Linked DNA regions of Lichenihabitans psoromatis. The protein of the gene in region 1 interacts with the protein of each later gene in a pairwise test. Links are inferred from orthologs where the notes say so. Each region holds a gene or a part of one and is shown on either strand. Other genes may lie near its edges.

Evidence for each region.
Region 2: the proteins of dnaE (region 1) and dnaQ interact in binary tests that used the Escherichia coli proteins (3 or more experiments, as listed by UniProt). The link is inferred for Lichenihabitans psoromatis from one-to-one orthologs.

What each region holds. Positions count from the first base shown.
Region 1 is NZ_CP036515.1:3,295,678-3,299,646, reverse strand. It holds dnaE (DNA polymerase III subunit alpha), read right to left. Parts: upstream 3,663-3,969; coding sequence 201-3,662; downstream 1-200. Other genes in the region: thiL (thiamine-phosphate kinase), read right to left, coding at 1-204. UniProt on the Escherichia coli protein: DNA polymerase III is a complex, multichain enzyme responsible for most of the replicative synthesis in bacteria. This DNA polymerase also exhibits 3' to 5' exonuclease activity. The alpha chain is the DNA polymerase catalytic subunit.
Region 2 is NZ_CP036515.1:1,627,580-1,632,353, reverse strand. The notes cover bases 1,045-4,028. They hold dnaQ (DNA polymerase III subunit epsilon), read right to left. Parts: upstream 2,914-4,028; coding sequence 2,176-2,913; downstream 1,045-2,175. Other genes in these bases: EY713_RS07560 (phosphoglycerate kinase), read right to left, coding at 3,546-4,028; coaE (dephospho-CoA kinase), read right to left, coding at 2,906-3,514; EY713_RS07575 (2-isopropylmalate synthase), read right to left, coding at 1,045-1,851. Also shown: more of EY713_RS07575, read right to left, coding at 274-1,044; more of EY713_RS07560, read right to left, coding at 4,029-4,733. UniProt on the Escherichia coli protein: DNA polymerase III is a complex, multichain enzyme responsible for most of the replicative synthesis in bacteria. The epsilon subunit contain the editing function and is a proofreading 3'-5' exonuclease.

The sequences.
Region 1 (3,969 bases):
TCGAAGCGCCTTGCGGGCAATCGAAGCCGGTGGATCATCGGCGAAAAAATGCACACCCGCCACCAGCGCGTCCTTGGTGAGGACGAGCTCCTGCCCGGCCGACACCCCCAGCAACCCCGCATCGTCGCGTAACTCCAGCGCGGCTGGCCCGGCCAGCGGCGCAAAGAAACGCGCGATGAGATCGTCTTCGGACACTTGTGTCATACGTTTTCGACCGCGACGACGCCCGGCACCGCCTTCAAGGCGCCAGCCATCAGGGGCGACAGGCTGAACTTGCCCGGCAGCTTGACCTCCACCTCACGGAGGCCATCGTCCATCATGACGACAAATGAGACCTCGCCATCGCCCTTTTTATCGAGGCGGCTCGCAATCGTGGCGAGTGGCGCGACATCCCGCACGTGGATACGCAGCCCTTTCTGCGCTCGATGAGCCGCTTGATCGAGCCCCTCGGCCGTGAGAATGCGGCAACGCACCTCGTCGCCTTCAGCGCTAGCCTGCACCGTGATCAACACGGCGGATCCCTTTTCGAACAGGTCGCGATGCTCGTTCAGGGTCTCTTGGAACATGATCGCTTCATATTGACCCGACGCGTCCGACAGATTGACGATGCCGATCTTGTTGCCGGATTTCGTCCGGCGCTCCATCCGGTCGAGCACGGTCGCGGCAAGGCGCGCGCTCGTCGCACCGCCCTTCACGGCACGCGAGAACTCCGCCCAACGCTGGATGCGGAGCCGCTTGAGAATGGCTTCGTAGTCGTCGAGGGGATGACCCGACAGAAAGAATCCAACCGCATCGAACTCCCGGCGCAATCGCTCGGCTGCGGGCCACGCATCGGCCAGCGGTAAGCGGAAGGCGCTTTCGACGTCGGAGGCGCCGAATAAAGCACTCTGGCCGGCGCGGCGCTCGTCGCCCGCACGCGTCGCCATGCCGAGCACTTGTTCCACTCCGGCAAAGACGCGCGCCCGATCCGTCTCGAACTCATCGAAGGCGCCGGCGGCCGCAAGGCTCTCGAGCACCTTTTTGTTGACGTCGCGAGAGGTCAGCCGCAACGCAAAATCGGCGAGCGAGCTGAAGCGTTTGCTCCCCCGCGCCGCGACGATGGCGGCGATCTGCCCTTCCCCCGCGCCCTTGATGGCCGACAAAGCGTAGACGATGGCGGGCGGATCGTCCCGCGTGACGTCGAAATCGACACCGGACCGGTTCACCGAAGGTGGTTCGACCTTGATGCCGAGCCGCCGCGCCTCGTTGCGAAATTCTGACAGCTTGTCGGTGTTGGCTTTATCGAGCGTCATTGAGGCGGCGAGAAACTCGACCGGATAATTGGCTTTCAGATAAGCAGTTTGATAGGCGATCAAGGCATAGGCGGCGGCGTGGCTTTTGTTGAAGCCGTAATCGGCAAATTTGGCCAGAAGATCGAAGATCGTATTGGCCGTTTCGGTCTTGACGCCGCGCTCGACAGCACCGCTCACGAAGCGATCGCGCTGCGCGTCCATCTCGGCCTTGATCTTCTTGCCCATCGCGCGGCGCAGCATATCGGCCTCGCCGAGCGAATAACCCGACAGCATCTGGGCGGCCTGCATCACCTGTTCCTGATAGATGATGACGCCATGCGTCTCCTTCAGCACCGCCTCGAGTTTTGGATGCGGATATTCGGCGACTTCCTCGCCAAGCTTTCGGGCGCAATAGACCGGAATATTGGCCATCGGACCCGGCCGGTAGAGGGCCACGAGCGCGATCAGATCCTCGAACCGATCAGCGCGCATGTCGACCAGGGCTTTTCGCATTCCGACGCTTTCCAGCTGGAACACGCCGACCGTTTCGCCCCGTCCGAGCATGGCATAGGTTTTAACGTCGTCGATCGGGATGGCCGACAGATCGACCTTGATGCCGCGTTGGGCGATGAGTGTCACGGCCGTCTGCAGAACCGTCAGGGTTTTCAAACCCAGAAAGTCGAATTTGACCAGACCGGCCGGCTCGACCCATTTCATGTTGAACTGCGTTGCCGGCATATCCGACTTCGGGTCGCGATAGAGCGGCACGAGCTCATCGAGGGGGCGGTCGCCGATCACGATACCGGCCGCATGGGTCGAGGCATTGGAATAGAGCCCCTCCAGCGTCTTCGAGATCGACAAAAGACGCTCCACCCGCGGTTCGGTCTCGGCGGCTTCCTGCAGACGCGGCTCGCTCTCGACAGCCTGGGCCAAGGTCACCGGGTTAGCCGGATTCTGCGGCACCAGCTTAGCGAGCTTATCGACCTGCCCGAGCGGCATTTCGAGCACCCGCCCGACGTTGCGGAGCACGCCCCGCGCCAAAAACGACCCGAACGTGATGATCTGCGCCACGCGATCGACCCCGTAGCGTTGCCGCACATAGGCAATGACCTCGTCCCGCCGGTTCTGGCAAAAGTCGATGTCGAAATCCGGCATCGAAATGCGTTCGGGATTGAGAAAGCGCTCGAACAAGAGCCCGAAGCGCAGGGGGTCGAGGTCGGTAACGGTCAGCGCATAAGCCACGAGCGACCCTGCGCCCGACCCGCGCCCCGGGCCGACCGGAATGTCATGCGCCTTCGCCCATTTGATGAAATCCGCGACGATCAGAAAGTAGCCCGGAAACTTCATATTGATGATGACGTCGAGCTCAAACGCAAGCCGCTGGCGGTAGACGTCTTCGCTCATGCCGGGCGCGGTGCCATGGCTGGCGAGCCGCGCATCGAGCCCCTGCTCGGCCTGCTGGCGGAGGGCCGCCACTTCGTCGAGCGGCTCGCCATTCAGCGCGGTGAAGTTCGGGAGGATCGGCTTCCGGGTTCGCGGCCGGTAGGAGCAGCGCTGCGCGATCTCCACCGTATGAGCGGTGGCTTCCGGAAGGTCGCCGAAGAGAGCCAGCATTTCAGCACGCGTCTTGAACCGATGCTCCGCCGACAATTGGCGTCGATTTGGCGTGCCGAGGACGGCGCCTTCGGAGATGCAGATCAGCGCGTCATGGGCCTCATGATCGGCCTGCGTGGCGAAGAATGGCTCGTTGGTGGCGACGAGGCGCAGGTCCCGACGATAAGCCAGATCGATGAGTTGCGGCTCGACCCGTCGCTCCTCGTCGAGAGAATGACGCTGGAGTTCCACGTAAAGACGATCATCGCCGAACAGGCTGACGAGACGATCGAGCCTCTGTGCCGCATTATCGGCTCGATCGACGGCGAACAACCGATCGATGGGACCGGAGGGCCCACCCGTCAGCGCGATCAAGCCAGCATGGCTTTCCGACAGGCGCTGGAAACTCACATGCGGCGGCTCGCCAGGTGTCGGATCGAGATAGGCCCGCGATGCGATCCGCATGAGATTGGCGTAGCCGACCTCAGTGGCACCGAGCAAGACGATGGCGCCTCGACCCGCCTTGGCCACATCGAAGCGCCCTGCAACGGCCGCTCCATCGCCGAAATCAACGACGATCTGAAGGCCGACGATCGGCTGAATGCCTTCCTTGGATAATTTCTCAGAAAACTCGAGCGCGCCGAACAGGTTATTGCTGTCTGTGATCGCCAGAGCCGGCATGCGATCCTGCGCCGCGAGCTTCGCGAGCTTGCCAATGGTCAGCGCGCCTTCGCGCAAGGAAAACGACGAATGCACATGAAGGTGCACGAAACCAGGCTCGTTCGTATCCGCAACCAAAACATGATCCTTCAAAGGCAACCCGGTTCCGCCACCGCGGCGCCGGTCACTACTTTGACCGCCGATCGGCGACGCGTCGAGCGTTAGGCCGGCTCGTCAACAGAAAGCTGACATGCGCTTGGAGGCCGAACATCGCTCGATCGCCGCTTGATCGACCGACACCGGATCAACTCCCCCTCAAAATATCCAAGCCATGGTTCCGGGGTTCGCCAGGATCGCCACGCCAGACAGGAATGCGGCGAGGCATGCGAGCTCGATCACGTCTTCAAACAAGGCACGAACCATGGGTCTCTCCTCCGCTTTCAAA
Region 2 (4,774 bases), 1.7 Mb from region 1 along the record:
CTGCTCAAATCGTAATGTGCCATGATAAAGACCAACGCCGCCGCAACAACCCTCTGAAACTACAACCAATTTCAGAGGCGTGATGGTGGGCGCTGTAGGTCTCGAACCTACGACCCGCTGATTAAGAGTCAGCTGCTCTACCAACTGAGCTAAGCGCCCATCACGCTGCTCGCCGTTGCAAGCAGGAGGTGCCATGTAGCAAGGACCGGCAGGGGTGTCCAGCCGCTTTCGAAAGAAATGCCGCCGGACACTTGGTTTTGCTGGCCTCGATCCTCAGCCCGCCGCCAAAACGTCGGGCGTGGCGGCGCGCATCGCCAGGATCTTGTTGAGCGCGCCGATATAGGCGCGGGCGGAGGCCACCAGCGTATCCGGATCGGCGCCCTTGGACGTGGCGGAGCGGCTGCCCTGGATGAGCCGGATCGAGACTTCGGCCTGGGCGTCTGTCCCCTCGGTCACGGCATGAACCTGATAGAGATCGAGCCCCGCTTCATGCGGCACGATCGAGCGGATGGCATTGAAGATCGCGTCGACCGGACCGTTGCCGGTCGCCTGACGCGTCGTATGCGTGCCCTCGATATCGAGCGTCAGGGTCGCGGATTGCGGGCCCATCGTGCCGGCGATCACGGTCAAGGCGACGAGGCGGATCCGCTCGTGCGCGCTGCCGATCTCGTCGTCGACCAGAGCCGCGAGATCCTCGTCGTAGACCGTCTTCTTGCGGTCGGCCAAATCCTTGAAGCGCTTGAAGGCGTCCTCGATGGCATTGTCGCCGAGCACATAGCCCATCTCGCGCAGTTTTTCCTTGAAGGCGTGGCGGCCCGAATGTTTGCCCATCACCAGCGAGGTCTTGGAGACGCCAACGCTTTCCGGCGTCATGATCTCGTAAGTCGAGGCATCCTTCAGCATCCCGTCCTGATGAATGCCGCTTTCATGCGCGAATGCATTTCGGCCGACGATCGCCTTGTTGTATTGCACCGGGAATGAGGTGACGGCCGACACGAGCTTGGAGGCGCGGGTCAACATCGTGCTGTCGATTGCGGTCGACAGGTTCAAGACGTCGCCGCGCGTTCGGATCGCCATCACGACCTCCTCGAGCGCCGCATTGCCGGCCCGCTCGCCGATGCCGTTGATGGTGGATTCGACCTGCCGGGCGCCGCCGTCGATCCCCGCCAAGGTGTTGGCGACCGCCAAGCCGAGGTCGTTGTGGCAATGGACCGAGAAGATCACCGCATCGGCACCCGGGACGCGTTCGCGAACCGACTGGAACATCGCCTTATATTCGTCGGGCAGCGCATAACCCACCGTATCGGGCAGGTTGATGGTCGTGGCACCGGCCCGGATCGCGGCTTCGACGCAACGGCACAGATAGTCGATCGGCGTGCGGGTCGCGTCCATGGCGGACCATTCGACGTCGTCGACGAGGCCGCGCGCCTGGGCCACCGTGCGGGTAATGATCTGCAGCACCTCGTCCTGGGTCTTCCGCATCTGATGGGCGAGATGGATCGGCGAGGTCGACACGAAGGTGTGGATGCGCGGCTTGACGGCATGGCGCACGGCCGCTCCGGCGCGGGCGATGTCGCCCTCGATGGCGCGGGCCAGCCCCGCCACCGTGGCGCGCTTGGTGCGGCGGGCGATCTCCGACACGGCTTCGAAGTCCCCCTCGGAGGCGATCGGAAAGCCTGCCTCGATGACGTCGACGCCCATCTCGTCGAGCAAGGCCGCGACGCTGAGTTTATCCTCGAACGTCATGGTGGCGCCCGGGGATTGCTCCCCGTCCCGCAGGGTCGTGTCGAAAATGACGATATGGTCGCGTGCCGGCGTGGCCGACTGATGCTGCGGTTCAGATTGTGACATGGGGTGATCCTTCAAAGCGTGCTGGCCCTCGCCTCTGCGTCGGGCTCGAAATCTGCCGAGACCTGCATCCCCTGAGCGCCCAGGCCAAAGGCCCGGCCGGCCCTCAGGGGCGGCTAAGAAGCAGGATCTGAAGAAGGAAAGCGGCTGCAGCGGCGAACGGCAGGCGCAGATCCGCTCGGGCCGCGTTGCGGACCCCGATCACCGAATCATTTTGGGCCAAATGAGCCACGAGACGCCTTCACCAGAGCTCCCGATCGCGGGAGCCGCAGGTGGTCATACAAGCAACACGACCACGCCACAAGAGGGGCCGCGATGGAGGCTGCGTCAGGCCGAGATGAGCGAGCGCTCTGGCACGGACACGGTTTCGGCCGCTGGCGGCTGCCGATAGCCGAGCCAAATCGGCTCGCCGCCGAGGCTTGCGATAAAAGCCGCATGAGCCTCGCGCTCGGCAGCCGTGATGACAGGCCGCAGCGGGCGCGGCCGCCGCATCTGGGCCGCATGCGCGTCGCCGCGCAGCACAACCACCTGGGTCGCGAGGCCGAGCGAGGTCTGCCGGCCACCCTGCAATTCGGCATAGACCTCGGCCAGGATCTGCGCGTCGACCAGGGCGCCATGTTTCACGCGGCGGGTGTTGTCGATCTTGTAGCGCTGGCAGAGCGCATCGAGCGAATTGGCGGCACCCGGATGACGACGGCGCGCCAGCGCCAGCGTATCCAGCACCATCTCCATGCCGATCGGCGGTCGCGCCAGCGTCTTCAATTCGCTATTGATGAAGCGCATGTCGAATTCGGCATTATGGATCACGAGCCGTGCGTCCTGCACGAAATCCAGAAACTCGTCCGCCACCTCGTGAAAAAGCCGATAGCCTGAGAGGAACTCGGCCGAGAGGCCATGAACGCGAAACGCATCGTCCGGCATGTCGCGTTGCGGGTTGATGTAGGTATGATACTCGCGCCCGGACGGGATCGAGTTGATGAGTTCGATCCCGGCGATCTCGACCAGCCGGTCGCCCTTGAAGGGGTCCAGCCCGGTCGTTTCCGTATCGAGAACGATCTCACGCATGCGTCGGCCCCTCACCTGATTTACGGCGCAGCGCGGCCAGCACGGCATCGACGCGATGTCGGGCGGCCGGAAGGCCCTCCCCCGTCTCGATCACGTAATCGGCGCGGCTGCGTTTCTCCGCATCCGGCATCTGCTTGGCCTTTATGGCCGAAAAGCGGGCCTCGGTCATGCCAGGGCGAGCCAGAACCCGCGCGTTTTGCACCGTTTCCGGTGCCGACACGACGATCACGGCATCGACGTCCTTGTCGGCCCCCGTCTCGAACAGAAGCGGGATATCGAGCACCACGAGCGACACCCCCGCCTTCTCGGCGGCGGCCAGGAAGGCGCGTCGTCTCGCCAAGACGAGCGGATGCACGATGGCTTCCAGCCGAGCGAGGGCCGCCGCATCGCCGAGCACCCTCTTGCCCAACGCTGCCCGGTCGATCGCCCCGTCGCGCGCGACACCCGGAAAAGCGGCCTCTACCACGGCGGCCGCCTCGCCGCGATAAAGGTCATGCACTGCCGCATCGGCGTCGAAGACTGGTACGCCGGCCTCGCGGATCATCGCGGCGGTGGTCGATTTGCCCATGCCGATCGAGCCGGTCAGGCCCACGACCATCATGGCCGCCTCCCCGCCTTGAAGTCGACTGTGGTCAGTGGTTCCGCAAGGCGTGGACGCCCGGCAAGGTCTTGCCTTCCAGCCATTCGAGAAAAGCACCGCCGGCGGTGGAGATATAAGTAAACTCCGCCGCGACACCGGCCGCGTTCAGGGCCGACACGGTATCGCCGCCGCCCGCGATGGTCACCAGATCGCCAGCCTGTGTCATGGCGGCCGCCTGCTTCGCGATCGCCATGGTGCCAGCGTCGAACGGTTTCATCTCGAACGCTCCGAACGGCCCGTTCCAGACCAGCGTCTTGGTGCGGCGGAGGATGGAGGCGACGTTTTCGATTGATGTCGGCCCCGTGTCGAGCATCATGTCGTCGGCCTCGACGGCATCGACCGACACGGCGCGCGACGGCGCGTTGGCTTTGAATTCTTTCGCCACGACGGCATCGACCGGCAAGACGATCTCGCACGCGCCGGCTTCGGCCAGAATTTTGCGGGCGGTGTCGAGCAAATCGTGTTCGCAAAGCGATTTCCCGACCGCCTTGCCCTGCGCGGCCAGGAAGGTATTGGCCATGCCGCCGCCGATGATCAGAATATCGACTTTCTTGACGAGGTTGCCGAGCAATTCGAGTTTGGTCGAGACCTTGGCGCCACCGACGATCGCCGCGACGGGGCGATCCGGCCGGTCGAGTGCCTTCGACAGCGCCTCGAGTTCAGCCGTCATGCTATGGCCCGCATAAGCCGGCAGTTTGCGGGCAAGACCCTCGGTCGTGGCATGGGCGCGGTGCGCGGCCGAGAAGGCATCGTTGACGTAGACGTCGCCGAGGGCCGCCAGCGCGGTGACGAAATCCGGGTCGTTCTTTTCCTCGCCTGAGTGGAAGCGGGTATTTTCGAGCAGCAGCACATCGCCGGGCTGCATCGCCGCGATGGCGCGGGACGAAGCCTCGATGCCATGCGGCGCGAAAGCAACCGGGTGGCCGAGATGATCGGCCAGATAGGTGGTTAGAAAGTTTAGCGAATTGGCCTCGTCCGGACCGGCCTTGGGTCGTCCGAAATGAGCCAGCAGGATTACCTTGCCGCCCTTATCGGCGATGGTCCGAATGGTCGGGACGACGCGCTCGATGCGGGTCGTGTCGCTGACGACGCCATTCTCGACCGGCACGTTGAGATCGACGCGGACCAGCACGCGCTTGCCCGCAAATGGCGCGTCATGAAGCGTCTTGAAATCGGCCATGGTGGTTGCCTCGAACGTGAACAATGCCCGGCTCGCCTCCG